Regions from separate parts of the Streptomyces sp. NPDC044044 genome, predicted to be linked through region 2. Evidence: riboswitches for the same ligand, from Rfam matches in the RefSeq annotation. Region 2 holds a riboswitch; the other holds the start of a gene.
What was found. Region 2 has a riboswitch for cobalamin ahead of AC07AG_RS33870 (cobalamin biosynthesis protein). Riboswitches for the same ligand answer to the same signal wherever they lie in the genome.
Positions count from the first base shown of each region.

Region 1: it holds a riboswitch for cobalamin, as region 2 does, so the genes downstream of both, metE (5-methyltetrahydropteroyltriglutamate--homocysteine S-methyltransferase) here and AC07AG_RS33870 (cobalamin biosynthesis protein) in region 2, are expected to answer to the same signal.

Region 1 covers NZ_JBWKFG010000001.1:166,692-175,476, reverse strand. Annotated here, with positions in the region: gene aceA (isocitrate lyase) at 1-702, shown strand, start outside; gene aceB (malate synthase A) at 876-2,468, shown strand; gene AC07AG_RS00780 (3-hydroxybutyryl-CoA dehydrogenase) at 2,465-3,334, shown strand; cobalamin riboswitch at 3,505-3,722, shown strand; gene metE (5-methyltetrahydropteroyltriglutamate--homocysteine S-methyltransferase) at 3,884-6,205, shown strand; gene AC07AG_RS00770 (response regulator transcription factor) at 6,426-7,073, opposite strand; gene AC07AG_RS00765 (sensor histidine kinase) at 7,058-8,317, opposite strand; gene AC07AG_RS00760 (hypothetical protein) at 8,550-8,785, shown strand, end outside.
Region 2 covers NZ_JBWKFG010000010.1:60,894-69,678, forward strand. Annotated here, with positions in the region: gene AC07AG_RS33830 (alpha/beta hydrolase) at 1-831, opposite strand, end outside; gene AC07AG_RS33835 (class II aldolase/adducin family protein) at 925-1,593, opposite strand; gene AC07AG_RS33840 (lysozyme) at 1,807-2,547, shown strand; gene AC07AG_RS33845 (inorganic phosphate transporter) at 2,739-4,013, shown strand; gene AC07AG_RS33850 (hypothetical protein) at 4,026-4,274, shown strand; gene AC07AG_RS33855 (helix-turn-helix domain-containing protein) at 4,500-5,354, shown strand; gene AC07AG_RS33860 (hypothetical protein) at 5,399-5,944, shown strand; gene AC07AG_RS33865 (DUF397 domain-containing protein) at 6,182-6,397, opposite strand; cobalamin riboswitch at 6,643-6,776, shown strand; gene AC07AG_RS33870 (cobalamin biosynthesis protein) at 6,882-7,823, shown strand; gene AC07AG_RS33875 (cobyric acid synthase) at 7,820-8,785, shown strand, end outside.

The DNA of each region.
Region 1 (8,785 bases), on a different contig from region 2:
GGAAAGGTGCTCGTGCCCACCGGCCAGCACATCCGCACCCTCAACGCGGCCCGCCTGGCCGCCGACATCGCCGATGTGCCGACGCTGATCGTGGCCCGCACCGACGCCCTCGCGGCGAACCTGCTGACCAGCGACGTCGACGAGCGCGACGCGCGGTTCGTCACGGGCGAGCGCACCGCCGAGGGCTTCTACCGGGTGCACAACGGCATGGCGCCCGTCATCGCCCGCGGCCTCGCCTACGCCCCGTACGCGGACCTCATCTGGGTCGAGACCGGCACCCCTGACCTCGCGCAGGCCCGTGAGTTCGCCGAGGCCATCCACGCCGAGCACCCCGACCAGATGCTCGCCTACAACTGCTCGCCCTCCTTCAACTGGCGTGCCGCCCTGGACGACGACCAGATCGCCAAGTTCCAGCGCGAGCTGGGCGCCATGGGCTACCGCTTCCAGTTCATCACCCTGGCCGGCTTCCACTCCCTCAACCACGGCATGTTCGACCTGGCCCGCGGCTACGCCGAGCACGGCATGACCGCCTATGTCGACCTCCAGGAGCGGGAGTTCGCCGCGCAGGCGCAGGGCTTCACCGCCGTCAAGCACCAGCGCGAGGTCGGCACCGGCTACTTCGACCAGGTGTCCACCGCCGTCAACCCCGCATCCTCCACGACGGCGCTGTCCGGCTCCACCGAGGAGGAGCAGTTCCACTAGGGCACTTCGCCGGACCGCTACGGCGCTTCGCCAGACCGCTACGGCGCTTCGCCGGACCGCCGCGCTGTCGTCCGCGGGTCGGTGGGGGTGAGCGCGCAGTTCCCCGCGCCCCTCAAGGGGCGCCCCCACCGTCCCGTCAGTCCTAGTCCACACCCCCTGCTGAGGAGACCCGCATGCCCATCTCCGCTCCCCCAAGCCGTGCCCAGGTCCTCGGCACGGTGACCGACCGGCACGACGAGATCCTCACCCCTGAGGCCCTGGAGTTCGTCGGCCGCCTCGTCGACGCGTTCGCCGAACGCCGTCAGGAGATCCTCAAGGAGCGCATGCGGGTGGGGGCCCGCCTCGCCTCCGGCTCCCCGCTCGACTTCTCCATCGCCACCGCCCGCATACGGGCGGACGACTCCTGGCGGGTGGCAGCCCCCGCGCCCGGCCTGACCGACCGCCGCGTGGAGATCACGGGGCCGCCGGAGCGCGCGATGACGGTCAACGCCCTCAACTCCGGTGCGCAGGTGTGGATGGCGGACTTCGAGGGCGCCACCTCGCCCACCTGGGACAACATCGTCGGCGGTCAGCTGAACCTGCTCGACGCCATCGAGCGCAGGATCGACTTCAGCACGCCGGAGGGCAAGCGGTACCGGCTCGGCGAGCAGGTCGCGACCATCGTCGTCCGCCCGCGCGGCTGGCACCTGACCGAGGAGCACCTGCTGATCGGCGGGCGGCCCGCGCCCGCGTCGCTCGTGGACTTCGGGCTCTACTTCTTCCATTGCGCCCAGCGGCAGATCGACGCCGGGCACGGCCCGTACTTCTACCTGCCGAAGCTGGAGAACCGCGACGAGGCCCGGCTGTGGAACGACGTGTTCGTCCTGGCTCAGGATCTCCTCGGCATCCCCCGCGGCACGATCCGGGCCACCGTCCTGATCGAGACCATCACGGCGGCCGTCCAGATGGAGGAGATCCTCTACGAGCTCCGGGAGCACAGCTCCGGCCTCAACGCGGGCCGCTGGGACTACCTGTTCAGCCTCATCAAGACCTTCGGTCACCGCACCGACTTCCTGCTTCCCGACCGGGCGAAGGTCACCATGACCGCCCCCTTCATGCGCGCGTACACCGAACTCCTCGTACGCACCTGCCACAAGCGCGGCGCCCACGCCATCGGCGGCATGGCCGCCCACATGCCGGGCAAGGACCCGGACGCCCACCAGGCGGCCCTCGCCACGGTGCGGCTCGACAAGGAACGCGAGGCCGAGGACGGCTTCGACGGCTCCTGGGTCGCCCACCCCGCCCTTGTACCCGTCTGCCGCGCGGTGTTCGACGGGGTGCTCGACACCCGCCCGCATCAGATCGACCGCACCCGCGACGACGTCGAGGTGACGGCGGCCCGGCTGCTCTCCGTGCGCCGCATCAGCGCGCCACCCACCTCCGATGGCGTACGCACCAACATCGCCGTCGCCCTGCGCTACTTCGCCGCATGGCTGCACGGGCAGGGGGCCGTCGCCCTGTACGGGCTCATGGAGGACGCCGCCACCGCCGAGATCGCCCGGGTGCAGATCTGGCAGTGGCTGCGCCACCAGGTCGTCGATCGAGCGACCGTCCTTGAACTGGTGGGGGACGAGCTCGCCGCCCTGGGCGCGGAGTACCCGTGGGCCCCTCTCGACGAAGTCCGCGGACTCTTCGAACGGACCGCCCTGGCACGGGAGTTGCCCGCCTTCTTCACCACGGACGCCTACAGCCGTCACCTCGTGCGCCGCCCGGAGGGACGGTCATGACCGCGGCCATCCGCCGGGTCGGCGTGGTGGGCGGGGGCCAGATGGGCGCCGGGATCGCCGAGGTGTGCGCCCGCGCCGACCTGGACACCGTGGTCTGCGAGGCCGACGCACTCGCCGCACGCGCCGCCGCCGAGCGAGTCGCCGTGTCGCTCGAACGAGCTGTCCAGCGAGGCAAGTTGGACCGCATCGGCGCCGAGGACGCACTCGCCCGCATGGTCTTCACCGGCAGCCTCGACGACCTGGCCGACCGCCAGCTCGTCGTCGAGGCCGTCGTCGAGGACACCGCCGCGAAGACGGAGATCTTCGCCACCCTGGACAAGGTCGTCGAGGACCCCGACGCGATCCTGGCCACCAACACCTCCTCCATCCCGGTCATGCGTCTGGGGATGGCCACCCGGCGTGCCGACCGTGTTCTCGGGCTGCACTTCTTCAACCCCGCCCCCGTGCTTCCCCTGGTCGAGGTCGTGTCCTCACTGCACACGGCCGCACGGACCGTCGCCGCCGTAGAGGACTTCGCCACGCACACCCTGGGCAAGACGGTCGTCCGCTCCCAGGACAGAGCGGGCTTCGTCGTGAACGCGCTGCTCGTCCCCTACCTCCTCTCCGCGATCCGGATGACCGAGTCCGGCTTCGCCACGCCCGCCGACGTGGACGCGGGCATGGAGCTGGGCTGCGCGCACCCTATGGGGCCGCTGAAGCTGGCGGACCTGATCGGCCTCGACACGGTCGCCTCCATCGCGGCATCGCTCTACGAAGAGTTCAAGGAACCCCTGTACGCCCCGCCGCCGCTGCTCCAGCGCATGGTGGAGGCGGGGCTGCTCGGCCGCAAGAGCGGCCGCGGGTTCCACACCTACGACCGGGGCTGAGGGGCCCGGGTCCGCCGCCGGGCTGAGGGGCCCGCGGCTGCTGTGAGCGGGGCGCGGAACGGACTGGTGATCCGTTCCGCGCGCCCGCATGTGCCGATACGGGCGGGGTCCGTGTCTCACCTCACGGTCCGGAATGTGATCAGTACTGCCCAGGAGGCCGATCACCCTCTAGCCTGACCTGTGCAGCTGGTTCGCCCTGTCCGCCAGGCAGACGCGTCGTAAGAGGGAACCCGGTGGGAATCCGGGACTGCCCCGCAGCGGTGAGTGGGAACGACCGCCGTCATACGCACTGGGTCCGAGCGCGGATCCGGGAAGCGACGGCCAGTAGGAACCTGCCTCGGCAGGTGTGCCCGCGAGTCCGAAGACCTGCCCGTTGCCCGTACGTGACCCCTCACGTGCGGACATCCCGGTGACCTCGTGGGCGGGTCGGCGTCAGATCAGGTGGAGCACCGCGCCGGTGGCGCGCGTCCGGTCCGCCCGGTTCGTCACCCCTTCGCGTCCGCGTCCCGTCCCGGGATGCTCAGGAGTCATCTCGCGAAGGAGATTTCCGTGACAACGAAGCCCGCAGCCGCGGCAGCACAGGCCACTGTGTACGGCTACCCCCGCCAGGGCCCCAACCGGGAACTGAAGAAGGCCGTCGAGGGCTACTGGAAGGGCCGCGTCACCGCCGACGCCCTCCGGGACACCGCGGCGCAGCTGCGCCGGTCCACCTGGCAGCACCTGGCCGACGCAGGCATCCACGAGGTGCCGACCGGCGACTTCTCGTACTACGACCATGTCCTGGACACCAGCGTCATGGTCGGCGCCGTCCCCCAGCGGCACCGTGAGGCCGTCGACGCCGACGCGCTCGACGGCTATTTCGCGATGGCCCGCGGCACGCAGGATGTGGCCCCTCTCGAGATGACCAAGTGGTTCGACACCAACTACCACTACCTCGTGCCGGAGCTCGGCCCCGACACCGTCTTCACCGCCGACTCCGCCAAGCAGGTCGCCGAGCTGAAGGAGGCCGTCGCGCTCGGCCTCGCGGCCCGCCCCGTGCTTGTCGGCCCGGTCACCTATCTGCTGCTCGCCAAGCCCGCGCCCGGCGTGGCCGCCGATTTCGAGCCGCTCACCCTCCTGGACCGTCTGCTGCCCGTGTACGCCGAGGTCCTCGCCGACCTGCGCGCCGCGGGCGCCGAGTGGGTGCAGCTCGACGAGCCCGCCCTGGTCCAGGACCGCACCCCGGCCGAACTCAACGCCGCCGCCCGCGCCTACCGCGATCTCGGTGCGCTCACCGACCGTCCTCAGCTCCTTGTCGGCTCGTACTTCGGCAGGCTCGGCGACGCGCTGCCGGTGCTCGCCAAGGCTCCGGTCGAGGGCCTCGCCCTGGACTTCACCGAGGCCGCCGCGAGCCAGCTGGAGGACCTCGCCGCCGTCGGCGGTCTTCCCGGCAAGCGTCTGGTCGCGGGCGTCGTCAACGGCCGCAACATCTGGATCAACGACCTGGAGAAGTCCCTCGCCACCCTGGGCACGCTCCTGGGCCTCGCCGACCGGGTCGACGTCTCCGCGTCCTGCTCCCTGCTGCACGTCCCGCTGGACGCCACCGCCGAACGGGACATCGACCCGCAGATCGCCCGCTGGCTGGCCTTCGCCCACCAGAAGACCGCCGAGATCGCCACGCTGGCCCGCGGCCTGGCCCAGGGCACGGGCGCCATCGCGGCCGAACTGTCCGCCAACCGCGCCGGCCTGGCGTCCCGCTCGGGCTCGGCCCTCACCCACGACCCGGCCGTACGCTCCCGCGTCGCCGCGATCACCGGCGCCGACGCCCGCCGCGCCCACGCCTACCCGGAGCGTGCGGCGGCCCAGCGGACCCGGCTCGGTCTTCCGCAACTGCCCACGACCACCATCGGCTCGTTCCCGCAGACCACCGAACTGCGCACGGCACGCGCCGACTTGCGCGCGGGCCGTATCGACACGGCGGGCTACGAGGAGCGCATCAAGAACGAGATCCGCGAGGTCCTCGCCTTCCAGGAGAAGGTGGGCATCGACGTGCTGGTGCACGGCGAGCCCGAACGCAACGACATGGTGCAGTACTTCGCCGAGCAGCTCACCGGCTACCTCGCCACGCAGCACGGCTGGGTCCAGTCGTACGGCACCCGCTATGTGCGCCCGCCGGTCCTGGCCGGCGACATCTCCCGGCCCGAGCCGATGACGGTGCGCTGGACCTCGTACGCCAACTCCCTGACCGACCGCCCCGTCAAGGGCATGCTCACCGGTCCCGTCACCATGCTCGCCTGGTCCTTCGTCCGCGACGACCAGCCGCTCGGCGACACGGCACGCCAGGTCGCGCTCGCCCTGCGCGACGAGGTCAACGACCTGGAGGAGGCGGGCACTTCGGTCATCCAGGTCGACGAGCCCGCGCTGCGCGAGACGCTGCCGCTGCGCGCCGCCGACCACCCGGCCTACCTGGACTGGGCCACGGAGTCCTTCCGCCTCACCACCAGCGGCGTACGCCCGGACACGCAGATCCACACGCACATGTGCTACGCGGAGTTCGGCGACATCGTCCAGGCCATCGACGACCTCGACGCCGACGTCATCAGCCTGGAAGCCGCCCGCTCGCACATGCAGGTGGCCCGCGAACTGGCCGAGCACGGCTATCCGCGCGAGGCGGGTCCCGGCGTCTACGACATCCACTCCCCCCGCGTACCGAGCACCGAGGAGGCAGCAGCCCTGCTGCGCAAGGGACTTGAGGCCATCCCCGCCGAACGCCTCTGGGTGAACCCCGACTGCGGCCTGAAGACCCGCGGCTGGCCCGAGACCAAGGCCTCCCTGGAGAACCTGGTGGCCGCGGCGCGCGAGGTGAGGGCGGAGCTGCCCACGGGTTCCTGACCCGAACGCTCCTGCCGGGGCGGCCATGTGAGGACGAATGGCCGCCCCGTGTCCTCGTCCGGCTGACCGGCGGGGCACTCCTGGTGGCCACCGGTGGCGGTTCTGTCTCCGAACCGGGGAGGCAGTGCGGCGCGATGCTCACCGTGGTGCGATGCAGCTCCGAAGGCTGATCCGGGCAGACCATGGCCATCGTCCGTACCAACCCCAGCCCGTATCCCCGTCAGGGATTGTTCAGATAGGTGAGGACGGCGAGGACACGACGGTTGTTGCTGTCGTCATCGGTGATGCCGAGTTTGCCGAAGAGCGAGGTGGTGTACTTGCTGATGGCGCTTTCGCTCAGGAACAGCCGCCCGGCGATGGCCTGGTTGGACAGCCCCTCGGCCATGAGGGCGAGCACGGAGTGTTCGCGTTCGGTGAGCCGTTCAAGTCTCCGGTTGGATGACCCGCTGGACAGCAGCTTCGCGATGACGACGGGGTCCATCGCGGTGCCACCGGCGGCGACGCGTTCCAGGGCGTCGATGAACTGGTCGGCGTCGAACACGCTCTCCTTGAGGAAGTAGCCGATGCCGCCGGTGCCGTCGGCCAACAGCTCGCGGGCATAGAGCTGTTCGACGTACTGGGAGAGGATCAGGACCGGCAGGCCGGGCAGTTCACGACGTGCGGCCAGAGCCGCCCGCAGGCCCTCGTCCGTCTGGGTCGGCGGCAGGCGGACGTCGACGACGGCGACGTCCGGGCGCCACTTCAGGAGCGCGTCGAGCGTCTCGGGTCCGGTGGCCGCCGTGCCCACCACCTCATGTCCGCACGCCTCGATGAGGCGGACCATTCCGTCACGCAGGAGGTAGAGATCTTCGGCTACGACGATTCGCATGGCACCACTATTCTCACGCGGGTCGGGCCGCCTGCCGGGCTGGTGATCTCCAGGGTGCCGTCGAAGGCGGCGAGGCGGCGGCGCAGCCCCGCCAGTCCACCGTCGGCGCGCACGCTCGCCCCTCCCCGGCCGTCGTCCTCGACGTCCACGACGAGACCGGTGTCGTCCCGCGCGACGGAGATCCGCGCCCGGGTCGCGTGGGCGTGCTTGACCGCGTTGGTCAGCAGTTCGGCGATTCCGAAGTACGCGGCGGATTCGATCGGCGGGTCGAGGCGCAGCGACACATCGGCACTGACAGCGGCTTCGAGCGGGCTGTCCAGGGCGAGAGCGCGTACGGCATCGATGAGCCCTCGGTCGTTGAGCACCGGCGGGCTGATCCCCTTGACCAGTTCGCGCAGCTCGGTCAGTGAGGTGGTGGCGCCCGCTCGCGCCTCCCGCATCAGCGCCCTGGCCTGGTCGGGATCGGTCTCCATCAACTTCTCGGCCGTCGCCAGGGAGAGCCCGAGCCCGACAAGCCGCGCCTGCGCCCCGTCGTGCAGGTCGCGTTCGATCCGGCGGATCTCGGCGGCCTGTGCGACGGTCGTGTCCGCGCGCTGGGCCGTCAACTCGTCCACGCGGGCGGCGAGGACCATCGCGGGAGACGCACGCAGGAAGCGGGCGGCCACCGGCTCGACGACCCGCCAGGCGTACGGAGCACTCGCGATGGCGGCGACGAACCCGAACCCTCCGACCACGCGCGCGGAGAGCGAGGACTGACCGAACCCGAGAACCGCCACCGCGACGCCGGACGGCGGGACGGCCGCGACCACGCCCGCGGTGAGCGGCGCGATCCCCGTGAAGCGCAGGTCACGCCGGACGGCCGGGTCGCCGCACCAGATCCGCCACCGCTGGTCCATCAAGGCGTCGCGGCGGGTGCGCTCGTACGAGAAGCCGTTCCACCAGTAGCCGGTGGACATCCGCACCACGGGCCCGGCCTGCCGGTACCCGTCGGGAATGACGGTGGCCGTCCACCGCGCAACGAGGAAGCGGAACATCCGGCAGATCGGGCGGGACAGGCCGAACGTGCCGACACACACCAGCACGACCGGCGCGACCCACGACCACGGGTTGCCCGCACCCCACCAGATCCCCAGCGCAACAGCAGCGGCCCACACGGCCGGAACCAACATGCTCACGACCACCACCAGACACGCCCGGGCGAACCCCACGCAGGCGCTCCCCACCCACGACACGACCTGTCGCATGACTCTTCCTTCTGCTCCACCGACCCCGGCCGACCCGGCTCGGTGTCTCCACTGTGCACGGCACGGAGCCTGATTCCCCCCCCTGGTCGGCCCAGGAGTGGGCCCAGCCCCACCCACTACTGGGTCCAGGCGCATACCGCTCCGCTCCCCCGCTTCCTAGCGTCGACACCACAAAGACAGCGCGCAGAAAGCACGCAGACGGCACGCAGCAAACGCGAGGGCGGACAGACACATGGAAACCATCAGCCACACCACGGCCAAGGTCACGACCAAGGCCGCTCACTTCAACCACCCATCCGTCCAACGGGACTTCGGCAAGGCGAAGATCCTCGCCGCGGCCTACGGCGTACTGAGCGCCGCCGTCCTCATCACGGTCGCCGTCCTGGCGATCACCGGAAGGACGGCCACGCCGTTCATGTGGGGCCGCTCAGCCGGAGTGCTCGCCGGTGCGGCGGTGACGTACTGGCT
Region 2 (8,785 bases):
GGCGAGCGCCCGCAGGGTGGTCTCCCAGTTCAGCACCGGGGAGTCGAGGACGAGTCCGCTGATCCTCTCGCGCAGGGCCGAGTACGCGGCGGCGTGCAGGGCCATGGCCGCGCCGGTGGACCAGCCGTGCAGGATCACGTTCCGGGCGCCGTAGCGCACGGCGTAGCGGATGGCCGCGTCCAGGTCGCGCCACTCGGTCTCGCCGAGGTGGCCGAGGCCGTCCGGGGAGCGGGGCGCGCCGAGATCGCCGCGGTAGGCGAGGTCGAGCACCGGGAACTGCTGGCGGTGCAGGAAGTCCATGACGACCATGGGGTGCTCGCGGGTCGTGCCGAGGCCGTGCACGGTGATCACCCAGGTGTCGCGGACCCCCGGCACGAACCAGGCGGGCAGACCGCCGAGTTCGCCGGGGATGTCCACGTCAGCGTGGTCGATGTCCAGCGCCGCGTGCGGGTCGCCGATGTGGACCTGCGGGGTGAGCCAGACCTTGTCGCCTGGGTCGAGGGAGCCGTGTGTGACGCGCTCCAGGCGGCGTACGACGGTGTCCGCCGCGTGCGGCGCGGTGTCCAGGACGGGCCCGATCACCGCATGGCTGCCGTTGCCGCTGAGGCCGTACGTGCCGGGGCGCAGGCTGGCGAGGGCGCGGGTCAGGGTGATCTGGCCCGCGGCCGTGGAGTGGACCGTGAGGCGGGGCTCGGTCGGCAGCGGGCGGCCCGACGGCGCCTTCAGGGCCGCGTTGCTGGCGAACCGGCCCGCGGCGACGGCGGCTGCGCCGCCCAGGAGGGCGGTCGTGACGGCGGTGACGGCCGTTGCCGTCGCTTTGGCTGGGCGCACCTGCCCAGTGTCGGGCCGCCGGGTGCCCACGGCCAGTGGGCGGGGCCCGCGGGGTGATGTCACTTCCGCCACGGGCCCGCGCGCCGGGGGCCGTCAGCCTTGGCCGTAGCCCCGCAGCCTGTCCTCCGCTTCCCTCAGCTGGCCGGCGGACAGGAGCGTGGGGGCGTGCCCCGGGATCGCGCTCGCCGTCAGCCAGAGGCGGGACATCCATTCCAGCTGCGCCGTGCGGTCGTACGCCTGGTCCAGAGTGTCTCCGTAGGTGATGGTTCCGTGGTTCTGCAGCAGGCAGCCTGTGCGCTCCCTGAGGGCCCGGAGCATGTTCTCGGCCAACTCGTCGGAGCCGTACGGCGCGTACCGGGCGACCCGGGCCGGGCCGCCGAGTGCGGCCGCCATGTAGTGGATGGGCGGCAGCTCCGGGACGAGCGTGGAGACCGCGGTGGCGTGCACCGCGTGGGTGTGGACGACGGCTCCGGCGTCCGTGGTGCGGTAGACGGCCAGGTGCATGGGCAGTTCGCTCGTCGGGGCGAGATCGCCGAAGAGCTGACGGCCTTCCGCGTCGACGCCGACCGCGTCCTGCGGTCTCAGACGGTCGTAGGGCACTCCGCTGGGGGTGACGAGGATCGTGTCACCGACGCGCACCGAGACATTGCCCGATGTACCGACCACCAGGCCGTCCGCCACCGTCCTGCGGGCCGCCGCCACCAGCTCGCCCCACGCCCGCTCCATCGCGTCCTGCCGGTCTTCGCCCCGCTGCTCCGTCATGCCGTGATCCTGCCAGCCGCGGGCCGCGGCACCGCCGTGCGGAGCCCCGGAGTCCGGATCGGAGTCCGGCTTGGCGTCCGGATCGGAGTCCGCAATGCCGCGAAGGGCGGCAAAACACCCTCACACCCGAATGGCTTGCGGTCGACCGACATTCAACGATCTTCCAGTACTCTCCGGGGGATTTGTCCCGCACGTCGCCATCCGGGGGGAAATATGGCTCGTGACCCCAGAACGTCCCGTCGCCGCACTCACGTCATCGCGGCCTCGGCAGCGGCTCTGGCCCTAGGGGGAACCGCCCTCTCCGGGATTCCGGTTTCCGCGGCGGGCCAGCCGAGGGGGCACGACGTCTCGTCGCACCAGAAGGACGTCGACTGGCAGAAGGCGAAGAGCAAGGGCGCACGCTTCGTCTACGTCAAGGCCACCGAGTCCCACACGTACCGCAATCCCCACTTCGCCCAGCAGTACAACGGCTCCCGCAGCGCGGGCATCATCCGCGGCGCGTACCACTTCGCCGTGCCGAGCAAGTCGTCCGGCAAGAAGCAGGCCGCGTACTTCATGAACCATGGCGGACGGTGGCGGGCGGACGGCTGGACGCTGCCGCCCGCGCTGGACATCGAGCACAATCCGTACAGCTCACGGAAGTGCTACGGCGTCAGCAACACCGGCATGGTCAGCTGGATCAAGTCCTTCAGCGACGAGGTCAAGCGGCAGACGGGGCGGCGCCCCGTGATCTACACGACCACCAAGTGGTGGAACGACTGCACGGGCGGCAGCCGCGCCTTCGGATCGAATCACGCGCTGTGGCTCGCACGCTGGTCGTCGACGCCGGGGGCGCTGCCCAAGGGGTGGTCGTACCTGACGATCTGGCAGTACGACAACAGCGGCGCACTGCCGGGTGATCAGAATCTCTTCAACGGCTCGCCGAACCAGCTGAAGAGCTTCGCCCGGGGATAGTCGGGCACCCTTGGAAGCCCGGATTCCGGGCCTCGCACCGCCCCTCCGGGCGATCTTCGTCAGGGCCATGACGGAACCGGAGCGGTGGTGCCCCGGATTGGGTCACCGCACGGCCCGGCCCAGTTCACTTTCCGTTCACCCTGGTTGCCTACGTTCCACTTGCCACTGACGTCCAACAGAAGCCTGGGTAAATGGAACACATCACGCTTCTCCTCGGGATCGTGATCGTTACCGCTCTCGTGTTCGACTTCACGAACGGTTTCCACGACACGGCCAACGCGATGGCAACCACCATCTCGACTGGCGCTCTCAAGCCCAAGACGGCGGTGGCCATGTCCGCCGTGCTGAATCTCGTCGGCGCCTTCCTGTCTGTCGAGGTCGCCAAGACGATCTCCGGCGGGATCGTCAACGAGGACGGACTGAAGACAGAGGTGATCTTCGCGGCCCTGGTCGGCGCGATCCTCTGGAATCTCCTGACCTGGCTGGTGGGCCTGCCCTCCAGTTCCTCCCACGCACTCTTCGGCGGCCTGATCGGCGCCGCGGTCATGTCGATGGGCTGGTCGTCGATCAACGGCGGCACCGTCGTCACCAAGATCCTGATCCCCGCGATCGCCGCGCCCCTCGTGGCCGGCATCGCCGCGACGCTCGCCACGCGCCTGACGTACCGCATCGGGCGCAACACCGACACCAAGGCGACCGCCAAGGGCTACCGCACCGGTCAGATCGCCTCCGCGGGCCTCGTCTCGCTCGCGCACGGCACGAACGACGCGCAGAAGACCATGGGCATCATCACGCTGGCCCTGATCACCGGCGGCGTCCTGAACCCGGGCGCCAACCCCCCGATGTGGGTCATCGTCTCGGCCGGTGTCGCCATCGCGCTCGGCACCTACCTCGGCGGCTGGCGGATCATCCGCACCATGGGCAAGGGCCTCACGGACCTCGCGCCGCAGCAGGGCTTCGCCGCCCAGACCAGCGCCGCGACCGCGATCCTCGCCTCCTCGCACATCGGCTTCTCGCTCTCCACCACCCAGGTCTGCTCGGGCGCCGTGATGGGCGCGGGCCTCGGCCGCAAGGGCGGCGTGGTCCGCTGGTCCACGGCGACCCGCATGTTCGTCGCCTGGGGCCTGACGCTCCCGGCCGCGGGCCTGGTCGGCGCGGGCGCGGAGTTCCTCACCAAGCAGGGCCCCTGGGGCGTCGCGGCGACCGCCGCGCTCCTCATCGGCGGATCCGCCGTCATCTGGGTGCTGTCCCGGCGCAACGCCGTCGACCACACGAACGTCGCCGACGACGAGATCCGCGGCTCCTCGGAAGCCGAGCCCGCCGGTGTCGTGACCACCGCGATGGCCGCCGTCTCCCCGCCGCCCACCGGTTCGGCCGTGACGGCCTCGGACATCGACCTCGTCAAGGCCACCATCCCGGCCCCGACCGGCACCGTGGCGGATCCCGCCCGGCCCGCCACGGTGTAAGGACAACTGACCATGAACATCGACTGGGCAGCTCTCGGCTCCGTATTCGGAGTCAGCCTCGGGGTGACGGTGGCCCTGGTGGGCCTCTTCACCCTCGGCATCGTCGGCCTCTCCAAGCGCGAGGCGGCGGCGACAACCGGCGCCACCGCCTCCACGACCTCCGCCGGCGGCCCTCCCGCGGCGGCACGCACGGGCGCGTACGTGTGCTTCGCGCTCTGCGCGGCGGCCGTGGCGTACGGGATTTACCTGATCGTCGCCTGACGACGACCACCGCCTCACAAGAGCCGGGTGGGACGCACCTCATGGGTGCGTCCCACCCGGCTTTCACGTGTCCGGACACCCCTCATTCACCCGAACGAGGACATGCGATGCAGCGAAGTGACATATGGCATACTGCTACTAAGCTGTCTGCTAGCGTCGGCTGCACATATGGCTCTCAGCCCTATGTCATTGAATCAGCAGCCATCACGACAGCGAGGAGCCACCATGTCGAGGGATGTCGACCCGAGCCTGAATCGCCGCAGGCTGCGCATCGCACTCCGCAAGGCCCGCGAGGCCACGGAGCAGTCACAGGGCCAAGCCGCCCAAGCCCTCGACTGGTCACTGTCCAAGATCATGAGGATCGAGCAGGGCACGGTCAGCCTCTCCGTGACCGATCTGCGCGCCCTTCTCCAGCAGTACGGCGTGACGGACCAGGAACTGGGCGCAGAGCTCGAAGCAGCCGCCCGCGGCTCCAAGGGGCCGAGCTGGTGGGCCAGGTACAACGACGTCATCGGGCCGCAGTTCAGTCAGTACCTGGGGTACGAGAGCGCCGCCGCATCCTTTCGCACGTACAACCCGATCATCGTGCCCGGCCTTCTGCAGACGGACGAATACGCGATGGCGCTCCTCACCCCGCGTCTGGACGAGGCGCAGGCGCGGAAGATCGTGGAACTGCGGACGGCACGCCAGGAGCGCGCCCTGGAGGGTGAGAACCCGCCGTGGACGTTCTTCGTCGTCGACGAGGCCGCGCTGCACCGGCAGGTCGGCGGACCACGCGTACAGCGCGCCCAACTGCAGCGCCTCATCGACATCTCGGAGCGCCCGAAGGTGTCCCTCCAGGTGCTGCCGTTCACGGCAGGCGCCCACTACTCCACCCTGAGCAGCTTCATCCTGCTCGGCTTCCTGGACGACGAGGACCTGCTCTACCTCGAAGCACAGGGAAACCAGTCGATCCGTGACGACCACGAGCTGATCGTGCGTCACCAGGAGTGCTTCGAGTCCCTCCGCGAGACCGCGCACGACGGAGAGAAGGCCCTCGACCTGATCCGTCAGGTCAGGGACGGCATTGACAGCAGCTGACCTCTCGGGCCCAAGGAGTCCGTGAGGAGCGAGGAGGCCTCAACATGCCAGCCGCGTTGCGAGAGTGGTGGCACGGGGTCCTCACGGCCATCGGGCAGGCGCCGTGGCGAAGCGGTGGTTCGGGTGGTGCGCAAGGTGGCGGTGGGGCCTCCACCGGCCCGGCCTCCGATGCCACCGTCGACACCTCTCCCGGACCGACACCGGCCGACGGCCCCACCTACAACCAGCTCGTCCGCGAGGCGATGGCCGACCAGGGCCGCACGGACCGGATGGACACGCTGGACCGCCATCGCACGGACGACAGTCTCCGGACGTTCACGACGAGGATCGTCTACTGCACCGGCTGCATACTCGTTCTGGTCCTGACGCTCACCGGAGTGCTCGTCGTCCTGAGCAGCGTCGGCATGACGGGCTTCTGGACGGTCGGCCCGGTGATCGCCGTCTTCTCGGCGCCCGTGGTCGCGCTGAGCCGCCAGCTCACCCAGCTGATCTCGCAGGCAGGGGCGACGCCCACGCTCAGCGACGACCGCCGTGCTGTGGTTCCCGCCCAGCGGCCCGAGCCCAGGGCCGAGGCCGATGATCCTGCCTGAACTCCGCCGAGCCCCACCAGAGCCCCATGGACACAGCGGCCGCCATGGCCGCGAAGGCCCAGACGGCCAGCCGGGCGGCCGTGCCCTCGACCAGGAGAGAAGCCGCCGCACCGACGAGGGCGGCAGCCGCGCCGAGCAGCACGCACCCCGCCACGACCACGACGGTCCCCGATGTCCCGCGCTTCCCCCCGTGCCCGCCTCTCACCAGGTGCCGCACTTCGGCGAGATGATGCTCGGTCATCCTGTCCCCCCTCCCTCTCCCCCGTCGCCGACAAGAGCGTTCAGGAACGCCTGCCAGTGCTCACCGGAGAAGACGACGCACGGCCCCGAGGGGTTCTGCGCATCACGGACGAACACCGTCTCCCGCACGAAGGCGACTTCGACGCAGTCTCCGGAGTACCCGCTGAAGCTGCTCCTGCGCCACAGCCGTCCCGACGACTTCTCATTGGCCACGCCGACCTCCCCCTACCGGAGAACCGGCGTCCCGCACGATAGCGCCGTGATCTCGGAGGGCCGACAGGTCCGCCGAGAACCACCACACCACGTAACGACCCGGACCAAATCACTCGTGGACCGCTCTCCGGTTGTCGCGTTCCAGTCTAGGAAAGTTCAATTTCCAGGCCTAGGGAAAAACCGGCCTCATGTGTGCCTCGGCACACTCTCCCGTCCCAGGTCAACGGCAAGTTGACGGGCGTTCGCGGGCGTGGTGGACTGCCGGAGCCATTACGGCGGCAGGAGAGGAAGCCGGTGCGAATCCGGCGCGGTCCCGCCACTGTCATCGAGGAGCGGACTCCTCGGAAGCCAGGAACTCTCCCCGCCGGTCACGTCGAACCAGGGCGCGGACACCCTGAGTGAGGACATATCGCCATGCGCGGCCGCCCGTTGCCGGTTCCTGTGCCCCTGTCTGTTCCCCTCCACGTACCGGCCGGCTGAACCCGTGCGTGCCGATCGCGACTTCGCGTACGGCGCCGCCGCCGGCCTCCTCGGTGATCTGTTCCTCGGCGATCCTCGTCGCGGGCACCCGGTCGCCGCGTTCGGGCGGGCCGCCGGCGTCGTCGAGCGTGTGCTGTGGCGTGACCACCGCGGGTGGGGCGCCCTGCACGCCGTGGTGTGCGCCGGGGGTGCGGCCGGTGCCGCCGCCCTGGTCTCCTCTCTCGTACGTGATTCCCGCGCCGCCTCCGTCGCGCTGACCGCCGCCACCACCTGGGCCGTGGTCGGCGGCACCTCCCTCGGGCGTGAGGCGCGGGCCATCGGCGGGGCGCTCGCCGCCGGGGACGTCGAGGTGGCGCGGGAGCGGCTGCCGCATCTGTGCGGGCGAGATCCGCAGGCGCTGGATGCCGACGGCATCGCGCGTGCCGTGGTCGAGTCCGTCGCCGAGAACACCTCCGACGCGGTGGTGGGGGCCTTGGTGTGGGGGGCTCTTGGCGGGGTCCCGGGGCTTGTCGGCTTCCGGGCCGTGAACACGCTCGACGCCATGGTCGGGCACAAGTCCGCGCAGTACCGGCGCTACGGATGGGCTTCCGCCCGCCTTGACGACGTACTGGGATGGCCGGGTGCCCGGCTCACCGCCGTGCTCGCGGCTGCCGCCGGGGACTCGCCGCGCGGTGCGCTGCGGGCCTGGCGTGACGATGCCGCCAAGCACCCGAGCCCCAACGCGGGGCCCGTGGAGGCCGCCTTCGCCGGGGCGTTGGGCGTACGGCTCGGGGGGACTCTCTCGTACGCGGGGCGTGTCGAGCACCGGCCCGTCCTGAACGGGGAGGGGCGGGGCGTCGAAATCGCCGACATCGAGCGGGCCGTGAAGCTGTCGCGGCGGGTGGGGCTGCTGACCCTGGGGGTCGCCGCGGCCGTGAGCACGATACGGAAAGGCAGGGCCTCATGAGTGGTGGACTGCTCGTCGCCGGGACCACGTCGGATGCGGGGAAGAGCGTCGTCACCGCCGGGATCTGCCGGTGGCTGGCCCGCAAGGGGGTGTCCGTCGCACCCTTCAAGGCGCAGAACATGTCCCTCAACTCCTTCGTCACGCGCGAGGGTGCCGAGATCGGGCGTGCCCAGGCCATGCAGGCGCAGGCCGCCCGGGTCGAGCCGAGCGCGCTGATGAACCCCGTGCTGCTCAAGCCGGGCAGCGACCGCAGCAGCCAGGTCGTCCTGATGGGCAAGCCCGTGGGCGAGATGACCGCGCGCGGCTACCACGGCGGGCGGCAGGAAGCGCTGCTGTCCACCGTCGTGGGATGCCTGGAGGAACTTCGGGGCAGCTATGACGCCGTGATCTGTGAAGGCGCGGGCAGCCCCGCCGAGATCAATCTGCGGCGTACGGACATCGTGAACATGGGGATCGCGCGGGCCGCCCGCTTCCCCGTGGTCGTGGTGGGGGACATCGACCGCGGTGGCGTCTTCGCCTCCTTCTTCGGGACGACCGCGCTGCTCGGCGCCCAGGACCAGGAGTTGGTCGCCGGGTATCTCGTCAACAAGTTCCGGGGCGACGTCTCGCTGCTCGAACCCGGGCTCGACATGCTTCTCGGACTCACCGGGCGGCGTACGTTCGGTGTGCTGCCGTTCCAGCACGGCCTCGGCATCGACGAGGAGGACGGGCTGCGGGTGTCCCTGCGGGGTGCCGTCAGGGAGTCCGTCGTCGCTCCCCCGGTCGGTGAGGACGTGCTGCGGGTCGCCGTCTGTGCGGTCCCGCTGATGTCGAACTTCACGGACGTGGACGCGCTGGCCGCCGAACCCGGCGTCGTCGTGCGGTTCGTGGACCGGGCCGACGAGCTCGTCGACGCCGATCTGGTGGTCGTGCCGGGGACGCGCGGGACGGTCCGCGCCCTTCAGTGGCTGCGCGAGCGCGGC